One region of the Leptolyngbya sp. CCNP1308 genome, then DNA from elsewhere that is predicted to be linked to it. Evidence: riboswitches for the same ligand, from Rfam matches in the RefSeq annotation. Region 1 holds a riboswitch; the other holds the start of a gene.

Region 1 (5,175 bases):
AGGCGCTTGATTAGGAGCCTGGCTGGGAGTCCGATCCATGCTAGGGGTTTGCATTTGCCCAGAATCCTGAGATCGCGGCTGTTGGCGGCCCGGAGTTTGGTTAGGATAAGACTCTGGATTTTGCCCAGGCACCCGCTCAGGCGCTTGGTTGGGAGCTTGCATCTGCCCAGGAGTTTGTTGCTGACCGGGAGCTTGAGACTGCAAAGTTCCTTGAGTTTCGGCAAAGGCGGCAGGCGCAGCTACCCCTGCGAGAAAAAGTGCTGAAATTGTGCCTATAGATAGTCGTTTCATCGCGGACCTCAAAATTGGATTTTGTACAAGATTCGCTGTTGCTTTCTACTAGCAAAAGAATCTTGGCTTGTGATCCAAAAGTCTTTACATCTGCTTTTCGATGCTTTTTCGCCAAGCTGAAAGGGTTTTTGCTTAGAAAAATTGATCGCAAAGGCGAGAGTTAAAGCTCTAAGCTCCACAAGCTCTCACTACAACGTAAGGATAATTTTACAAAGTGAAGTCTTCCCCAGGGAGGAGATGATCCCCATGCATTTGAAAGATCTCCTTGAGGATGAACATCCACGATGAAATCATCTGATCGCCAAAAAAATAAGTATTAATTGGGGCGATCGCATGACCTCTAATTAATATCTATCCCATGACGGTGCCCTTTCAAGAAACCCGCCAACCACAGTTGGCTAGCGGGTTTTCTCATCCCCAAAAAGAGGGGCGTTGATTCTGGAGTGCGATCGCTAAATGCTTTGATTTTGATTTAGCGCATCTACTCGTCGGCATAGCGATCGCCCCCTTGGAGTCGCAGCCTACAGCAGAAATCGAATCCCCACGTAGGCACTGATGGTGATGAGCTGTAGCGCCATGATCGGCAGGCCGTAGCTCAAAAACTGCCGGAACGAAATTGGTTTGCCGTGCTGCTCGGCAATTCCCGCCGCCACAATGTTCGACGATGCGCCTACCAGGGTGCCGTTGCCGCCCAGGGTTGCGCCAAACATCATCGCCGCAAACAGCGGCAAAATTTCGGGCGGAATCTGCCCGGCAAAGTCGGGTGACATCAGCTCTGGCCCGGCAAGATTCACGTTCACCAGGTATTCCTTCAGCAGGGGCACCATCGCCACCACCAGGGGAATGTTGGGAATCAGGCTGGAGAGAATGCCGGTGACAAACAGCAGCAGCATCGCGCCCAGGGCAATATTTTGGCCGATCACCACCCCCAGCAGGCCCGAGGCCGAGCTGATCACCCCAGTTTCTTGCAGGCCGCCAATCAGCACAAACACGCTCATGAAGAAGACCAGCGTGCTCCAGTCAACATCGCGCAGAATGTTGTGCACTGTGTCAATGCCGCTGTGGTGGGTGAGCAGCAGGCAGAGGGCGGCACCGAGCAGAGCTATCGCCGCCGGAGATATCGGCACCGGCAGGCTTTCGCCCACCACAAACAGCACCAGCACCAGCCCGACAATCAGCCCGCCCAGGGCCAGCATGCGGGGATGGTTGACGACCGGGTGGGGCAGGTGGTCAAGGTCAGCCAGCTTTTTGTTCCAGGTGTTGGGAAAGAGGATGGGTAGTATGACGACAATGGTGGCGATCGCCACCACACCCCCCAGGCTGAGCTTAGTGAGATACTCCAAAAAGCTCATGTTGATTGCGTCGCCCACGATAAAGGTGGCCGGGTCACCCACCAGGGTCAGCAGGCCAGCGCTGTTGGCCACAAAAACCATCAAAATCAGCAGGGGCACAAAGTTGATGTTGAGTTCTGCCGCCATAGGCGGAATCAGCGGGGCCAGCAGCATGACCGTGGTGGCGTTGGGCAGCATGGCGCAGATCGGCGTGGTGATGGCCACAATGCCCAGCAGCAACCGCTTGCCTTCGCCGCGAGCCATAATCACCATTTGGGTAGCCAGGTATTCAAAAATCTTGGTGGGCTCAAAGGCGCGCACCATCACCATCACCCCAAAGAACAGCGCCAGGGTGGCGTGGCTGTTGCCGATGTAGCCAATCGCTTGGTCGAGGGTGAGCACATGGAAAAATATCAGCAGCATTGCTCCCAAAAAGGCCGCAACGGTGAGGTGCATGCGCTCGGTGGCAATCAGGGCCAAGACTCCAAAAAAGACCACCGACGCGGTGATCTCAGACCAGATTTCCATAGCCTGTCTCCTTGTTGTGGTGCTAAACAAAACCCTTCGATGACGACTGTCATCGAGGGGTTAACTGTCGTAGGAGAACTACGGATAGCGTTAAAAAAAGCTTCCAGTACGTTCTCTCCCAAGGCCGACGGAGTTAGCTGACGGGCGAGGGGTGAGAGATCCCCTTCTCTGGCGATGCGTTTCGCCCTGAGATAAGCCCCAAAAGTTGGTTCCTCCGCTTCAGCGAACTCTTAACGAGCGCTGAATTAGGCAGCGTAACTATTGAGTTGAAGCAGAATCTAGCACGTTTGCCCAGATTCAACAATCCGCAAATGCTCACGGGCCACCGGATACCGAGGACGGGCTAGGCGTATCTCACCCAAAAACACATCCTTTCCAAGGACTCCAAAAACGCCAACTCCTCCCGTTGGGCCGGTCGCGGTGAGATCCCGGAAAAGTAAAGTATTTAGGCGATTTCCGGAAAACTTTCTTCCTAATGGTGGGCAGTGCCCACCCTACGGTGGCTACAGTCGCCGAATAAAGTAGGGATCTTCTTTTCTAGAAATTTCTTTAGTTAGGACAGTCTAATCTTGAGATGCAGCGTTGCTGACCACCTCACGCACCCGATAGATGGGTCGCTGCTGCGATTCGTGGTAGGTGCGCATCAGCAGTTCGGCCAGCAGGCCAAAGCTGAAGAGCTGGATACCTGCCAGCAGAAGGACAACGGCAAGGACAAGGAGGGGGCGATCGCCGATATCCTGGTCAGCCAAAATCTTTACCAGGGTGAGATAAACCCCCAGGGCAATGCCCGCCGCCATCGACGCCAGCCCCAGGCTGCCAAACACATGCATGGGCCGGGTGAGAAACTTTTTCATAAAGTAGACGGTGAGCATATCCATCACCACGCGCAGGGTGCGGCCCAGGCCGTACTTACTGGTGCCAAAGCGGCGGGGGTGGTGGGTGACGGGCATTTCGGTAATGCGTGCCCCTTCGATAAAGGCCAGGGCAGGCAAAAAGCGGTGCAGCTCGCCGTAGAGGTTGAGGTCGCGAATCACCTCGGCCCGGTAGGCCTTGAGGGAACAGCCGTAGTCGTGCAGCTCAACCCCGGTAACGCCAGCAATCAGCCAGTTGGCAATTTTGGAGGGAATCAGCCGGGTGAGGGTGTTGTCTTGGCGATTTTTGCGCCAGCCGCTGACCAGGTCGTAGCCCTCGTTGAGGCGATCGAGCAGGCGGGGAATGTCGGCGGGGTCGTTTTGCAGATCGCCATCCATAGTAATCACGATCTGGCCCCGGGAATGGTCAAATCCGGCGGCCATGGCGGCGGTTTGGCCGTAGTTGCGGCGCAAAATCACCGCCCGCAGTTGGGGATACTGCTGGGCCAGCTCGCGCAGGCGATCGCTCGAACCATCGGTAGAGCCATCGTCTACCCCCAAAATTTCGTAGCTGTAGCCCAGCCCGTCGAGCGCTCTAGTGATGGCCTCAACCAGGGCAGGCAGGCTGTCGTACTCGTTGTACACCGGCACCACCACCGAAATGTCGATGGGAACCGTGAGCGCGGGCAGTGCAGAAACCGAGGGGGACTGGGTAGATGTCATGGCAGCTTCGGCACAACGGGGAAGACCATCAAAAACCGTATCACTGCCGTCTGGGGATAGGCAATTTACTTGAGTGTACTGGAAAGGCTTTGATCAAGCGTGGCCAACCCCGCTCCTAGAGCCTCGGCCAGGGTACTGACCACCCGGTACAGCACCACCGCGCTCAGCACCACGGCGGCAGAGAACTGACCCTGGAGCAGACTGAGGGCGATCGCCTCAAATACGCCCAGCCCCCCCGGTGCGCCCGGCACTACCAATCCCCCCAGCCAGGCCAGGCTAAAGGCGCTGATCGTACTGGGCCAAGCGATCGCCGCCAGCGGTGTCACGGCGTTGAGCACCAGGCAGAAGCCGATGCCGCGCAGGGCTATGTAGCCGAACTGGCCGAGGAGGGGTTTGAGGGGGTAGTGGCGGAGACCGGGAGAGGGGGAATTTTGAATTTTGAATTTTGAATTTTGAATTGGGGGAGGTGAGGGAGATTCGCTGGCGGTGATAGCAGCAGTTTTGGAGCGGCCCAGGCGATTGACCAAGGGATTGAGCCAGCGGGGAGAAAGGGTGGCGAGGACGACGCCCAAGCTCAAGAGCTGCAAGGGCCAGTAGTGGGTAGGGGTGGCGATACCCACTACTAGGGCGGCGGCGGCCATAAGGAGAGGTTCTAGGGCGACGCCGATGATGGCCGTGCCGTTATCGACCCCCGCACTCCGCAGGGCGCGCACTCGGCCAAAAAAGTGCCAGACGTTGCCGGGCAGATATTTCAGCAGATTGGTTTGCAGGTAAACGGGGGCGCTCCAGCTGCCGGGGATGGGCTGTTGCAGGGCTTGCAGGGCCCAGCTCCACACCCAGCCTGCCCAGGTGTGGGCCAGCAGCGTGACGCCCAGGGCCAGCAGCAGCAGGCTCCAGCCCTGGGGGCTAATGCGCAGGGAGCTGATGTCATCCCAGTGGCGCACCAGGGTGTGGAGCAAGAAGGCGATCGCTGCACCCACCACCACCCAGCGGGCCAGAGGCTTCAGGCGCTTGAGCCAGGCAGCATGCAAAAACGACAAGGGCGACCCTCAAACAGGCAAACGCTGCTTGGACTATAGCGCGCCGCCCGAGCAGTAGCTGGTCATTACCCGCCCCGCCCGGCGCAGCTGCTGGTGGTAGGCCGCGCTCACGGGATGCGACAGATTACTTAACGAGTCAATACCAATCCCGTTGCGGCCCTGATCAATCCCCGAACTGTGAATATAGTCGCCCTGGCCTAGGTAGAGGGCAACGTGCTTCGTGCGTTCAGGCGTGCCAAAAAAGATTAAGTCCCCCGGCGTCAGCTCATCCCAGGCGACGGGCTGGGTAAAGGCCTCCTGCTGGTACGAGTCGCGGGGCAGGCGAATGCCCACCGAGGCAAAGGCCGCCTGCATCAGCCCCGAGCAGTCGTAATTGGGGCCAACCGTGCCGCCCCACAGATAGGTATTTGG
Region 2 (5,175 bases), on a different contig from region 1:
CCATGACCATTCACCGCCACGGCAACGCCATGACTATGAACCGTGCCATGTGGGACTATGGTCTGCGCCCCTGGCGAGAATACGAGGGCGACCTGGAGGCCTTTGGCCGCGACTTTCGGGGCTACTTTGACGGGCTGCCACCGACGCAAAAGGTGTGGGCCACGGTACTCAGTTCGGCCATCTACGAATACTTCATTCGCTACCTGTCGGCGGCGGCGGGGGTTGACCCCCTAGAGTCTTTTCGCATCATCATCAATCCGCCGCCGCAGATGGTGTCTAACGTGCGGATTGGGGCGATGCAGGCCTACATGGTGGCCGAGCCGTGGAATACTCGCGCCATCTCTGGCAACGAGGACGTGGGCTTTACCTTTGCCCACGGCAAAGAGATATGGCGGGGCCACCCCGACCGAGTACTGGCGGTAATGGAAGACTTTATCAATGAAAACCCCAACACCTACCGCTCCCTCGTCAAGGCGATGATCGAGGCCTGCCGCTACTGCGATGACCCAGCCAACCGCACCGAAGTAGCGGCAATTATCTCGGATCGATCGTTTACCGGGGCACCGCCCAAATTTACAGAACCCGGCCTGGTGGGCAACTACAACTACGGCGGTTTCGACGGCAAAAGCCGCAAAGTTCAAATACCAGACAGCACCATCTTTTTTGAACTACCCGAGGATCTACCCCATCCCCCTGGAGACCACTCCACCTTTATGTGGCAGTCTCAGTCGATCTGGCTAATGACTCAAGCGGCTCGCTGGGGGCAAATTGCCGAGTTTCCAGCCGATGCCGAGGCCAAAGCTCGCCAGGCCTGGCGCACCGATCTCTATCGAGACATTGCGGCTGAAATGGGCATCGACTGCCCAGCAGAAGACTACAAAGTAGAGCCTGGGGAACTGTTTATTGATGGTGTTGCCTACGACCCTAGCGACCCGGTGGGCTATCTGAATGGGTTTGAGATTCGCGCTAATCGTCCCCAGCGGATTTTTATGGGGTGAGGGTTGGTGGGTTAAAAAGTTGGCACGTTGGAAGGTTGAAAAGTTGGAAGGTTGAGAAATCCTAACCTTTCAACTTTCTAACCTTTAAACCATTTAACCCAACCCCTTTGCGGCGAAACAGTCTTCCGTTATTTAGATGCACTATTCAGGAGAAAACCATGGTTAAGTCAAGTCAATATTCGCAGCCCTCTGATCAACGGCAGGCTGAGTTTGAAACCGATTTTTTGGTCGTTCAAGACCTGGTGAAAGCCTACCCTAGCGCTGGCGGCGACCCCACGGTGGTGCTCGACAACATCAATCTCACCGTTGGAGCAAACGAGTTTATCGCCATTATTGGCCACTCGGGCTGCGGCAAATCGACGCTGCTCAAAATTGTCAGTGGGCTAGAGCAGGCTACCTCTGGCGGGGTGTTCTTGGAGGGTTCACCCATTAAAAAACCAGGGGCCGATCGCATGATGGTGTTTCAGCAATACTCGCTGCTGCCCTGGCTGACGGTGCGCGAAAACGTGCGGCTAGCGGTAAATGAGGTGTGCGATCAGCTCTCTCCCCGCGATCGCACCGACCTCGTCGAAGAACACCTGGCGATGGTGAACCTCACCGCCGCCGCCGAGAAATACCCCGATGAGCTGTCGGGCGGCATGAAGCAGCGGGTGGGCATTGCCCGTGCCCTGGCCATTCGGCCAAAAATGCTGCTGATGGATGAACCCTTTGGTGCCCTCGACGCCCTCACCCGCAGCCACCTCCAGCGCCAGGTGCTCGACATTTGGGAGCGCAACCCCCAGGCGGTGATGATGATTACCCACGATGTGGACGAGGCCATCTATATGGCCGATCGCATTGTGATGATGACCAACGGCCCCAATGCCCAGATTGGCGAAATTCTGACCGTGCCCTTTGACCACCCGCGCGATCGCACCGCCCTGCGGGAGTCGTCAGAATATTACGATCTGCGCAACCACGCCCTGGGGTTCCTCGACAGCTACTTTGAGCAAATGGCCAGCTAGCAGGCTTTTGTCAGGTCAGGCTTGCAGGCTACTGAGTAACAGCCAGGCAGGATTAGCCAGACTGGCCTACTGCACCTTAACCTAGCTGCCACCATAGCTATGGCTATGACCCGAAGGGGGAAAGAGGGTGGCGATCGCCGCCCTCTTTTTGGTTACTTTAGCAACCGCAAAATACCTCCAGCGGAAGATGTTTTTAGGGGAAACATGCCGACTAAAACATCTTTTTAGGCCAGCTCAAGGCCTTCTATTAGAGTCGAGAAATTTACCTAAAAAATAAAAATATTTTCTTCCTTGGACTATCTGTATCTAGCGATACAAATAGTCACATAACGCAAAGAATTCGTTGACGCTTTTCATTTTCCCCTTCTACAATTTAGGAGTCGAACAAGTCAGCCTAATCTAGTTGTCCCAACGGCTAGAGCGGGGGAACCAGTTAAAGGGGCGTGTTTCCGAGTTCTTAATACCCCATGGAGGGTAATCGGAAAAGGGTATCTCTCAACCCTAGCCCGTCAGCTAACCTCGTCGGCATTGAGGGAGACTGAATCTCACCATTTACGCCAGTGCGTTGGTTGTTTCAGTGTCCTAAGTCGTGTTAACACGGCTTGTTCGCTGTCTATGACTAGGCTCCAGGAGGGTCTTATGCAGCTCAAATCACGTGCCACTGCCCCATCAAGGCAGCCATTTTCGATTGTTCCTCAGGTTTCTCCCGAGGCGGCCATCAAGCCCATGATTATGCGGTTAGAGGCAGCCCTGGGTCGCCGCGATCTAGCGAAGAATATTGTTTTACTGCTGCGGCCTAAACCGCCTACTTTAGGCCCTAATGTAGACGAGCAAACAATCAACTTCGTCGTCGGCTACAGCGGTTCAGCCCACAGTCAGGCTGCCCTCGATTTGGCTTTGTGTGTAGCCCACCAAACCCGTTTAGCTAAGCCTAATCCGGTGATGGTGCACGTGGTTTACGTGGTTGATAAAACCCGCCCTAAAACCATTGCCAATGCCGATCGCATTCTTTGGCAGGCTCGCTGCCTGGCCAGCGAGTGGCGCGGGTCGCTCAACGCCCACCTGCGGGTAGGCCAAGTGGCGACCGAGCTCAGCCAGGTGGCTAAGGAGATTGGGGCTGAGGTGCTGCTAGTGGGTTGCCACACGGCCAAGCACCAGCTGGTGCGACAGCTAGATTCCCAAACTCCGTGCTCTGTGCTGGGGCTCCCCAAGTAACGGGGCTAGCGTCGTTTTTCTAGACGAGCGCTAATGAATACTGCAAAAGGTGCTCTACAGCACTAGGGGGTTACCCCGATTGGTAAAGATGACGGCCTCAATTTTCCAGTCAGGCTGGTTGATCAGGGTCTCGCGCAGACTGCCCAGCAGCGCCTTTTGCTCGCATACCGACAGCGAGTTGAGCACTCGGCGAGAGTTGCGGGCCACCCGTAGGTCGATGGTGACGGTTTTGGTCTCGGGGTCAAAGCTGGTGCGGTAGCCCGACAGGGTCAGATCCGGAATAGCCTGCTCGGCCATGATCAGAGCAACGGTGTTCTCCATGCTTTGGGAGCGGGGCACCTGAATGGCTTGGGTTTGGTAGCTTTCGCAGCGATCGTCGAGGGTATGGAGATCCACGGCGACTGGGTCGGCGGGCATCACTAGCCGCCGGGCACTGGCCTGCATGGAGCGGTTGGCGCTGACCAGGGCATCGGCGGGGTTGGGGGCTAACTCTAGGGATTGGAACAGGGGGGCGATCGCCGCTTCCGCAGAGTCCGCAGGTACCACTAAATCCGTCGCCTTGGGTATCGGCTCTACCTCAGTCCCTTTCCCAGAACAACTCCCCAGCAGCCCCAAAAGCGCCAGGAAAATCGCGCCCGAAATTATCCCTTGGCCTCCCAGCCAGGTATGGTGGGGACGGTATTTAACAGGGTTGAGACAACGGGCCATGGCGAGTGCTTCCTGGAATCGACGACACGTGCTGTCGCTGGCTGATTTTACGGCGGCGGAATTTGAAACGGTGATGGAGACGGCGGTGAGCTTTTGGCAGGTGCTGTCGCGCCGTACCCGTAAGGTGCCCGCCCTGCAAGGGTTGGTGGTTACCAACATGTTTTTTGAGCCCTCGACCCGCACCCGCAGCAGTTTTGAGCTGGCCGCCAAACGCCTGTCGGCGGATGTGCTCAATTTTGCCCCCGGCACCTCGTCGCTCACCAAAGGTGAAACTATTCTAGACACCGCCAAGACCTACCTGGCTATGGGCACCAACCTGATGGTGATTCGCCACCAGGAGGCGGGGGTGCCGGGAGCGATCGCCGCCGAAATGGATCGGCTAAATACCGGAGTCGGCGTGCTCAACGGCGGTGACGGGCTCCACGCCCACCCCTCCCAGGCCCTGCTCGATCTATTCACGCTGGGACTGACCCTCGATCCGGATCAACCCACGGCATCCCTAATAAAAGGCAAGAAAATTGCCCTGGTAGGCGATATTCTCCACTCCCGCGTGGCCCGCTCTAATCTCTGGTGCCTGACGGCCTGCGGCGCTGAGGTTCACCTGGCGGCCCCGCCCACCCTGCTACCCCCCGGCTTTGCCGACGCCTTTATTACCCAGTCGCCGATCGACATTCCCCGCGCCATTGTGCAGCACAGCACCCTGGCCCCAGCCTTAGAGGGGGCCGATTTTGTGATGACCCTGCGCCTACAAAAGGAACGCATGGCCCAGCACCTGCTGCCCAGCCTGCGGGAGTACCACCAAGGGTTTGGGGTGACGCGCGATCGCATCGCCCACTGCCAACCTACCGTCAAAATACTGCACCCCGGCCCGGTGAATCGCGGCGTCGAAATTAGCTCTGACCTGATGGATGACCCCGACCTGAGCCTAATTGGCGACCAGGTGACCAGTGGCGTCGCCGTGCGGATGGCTTTGCTGTACCTGATGGGGGTAGGGGATAAGGGTGCGGCGGGGTGAGGAGATGGATAAATTCAAAGTGCAAAATTTTGAATTTTCAATTTTGCACTTCCCCTCTCTCACCTTCCCCACTTTCTATCCCGCCCTCACCCCAAACCCTGGCTCCCCCGTTTTGCGTGCAAAATAGCGCCCCATCATGCCATAGCCGATCAATCCGGCCCATTCCCGCAGCACTAGGAATTGTCGTCCGCGATTGCCTAGGCTGCTGGGCACAGGGCTGGGGTGGGGAGTGACC

What was found. Region 1 has a riboswitch for cyclic di-AMP ahead of VB780_RS26195 (SLC13 family permease). Riboswitches for the same ligand answer to the same signal wherever they lie in the genome.
Region 2: it holds a riboswitch for cyclic di-AMP, as region 1 does, so the genes downstream of both, VB780_RS29000 (universal stress protein) here and VB780_RS26195 (SLC13 family permease) in region 1, are expected to answer to the same signal.

Annotation. Positions count from the first base shown of each region.
Region 1 covers NZ_JAYGIH010000105.1:112,813-117,987, forward strand. The annotation lists gene VB780_RS26190 (hypothetical protein) at 1-39, opposite strand, end outside; gene VB780_RS26195 (SLC13 family permease) at 813-2,150, opposite strand; cyclic di-AMP (ydaO/yuaA leader) riboswitch at 2,259-2,412, opposite strand; gene VB780_RS26200 (glycosyltransferase family 2 protein) at 2,714-3,724, opposite strand; gene VB780_RS26205 (UPF0104 family protein) at 3,790-4,764, opposite strand; gene VB780_RS26210 (C40 family peptidase) at 4,798-5,175, opposite strand, start outside.
Region 2 covers NZ_JAYGIH010000111.1:26,842-32,016, forward strand. The annotation lists gene VB780_RS28990 (ABC transporter substrate-binding protein) at 1-998, shown strand, start outside; gene VB780_RS28995 (ABC transporter ATP-binding protein) at 1,157-2,002, shown strand; cyclic di-AMP (ydaO/yuaA leader) riboswitch at 2,384-2,544, shown strand; gene VB780_RS29000 (universal stress protein) at 2,642-3,217, shown strand; gene VB780_RS29005 (hypothetical protein) at 3,272-3,925, opposite strand; gene VB780_RS29010 (aspartate carbamoyltransferase catalytic subunit) at 3,924-4,940, shown strand; gene VB780_RS29015 (YdcF family protein) at 5,016-5,175, opposite strand, start outside.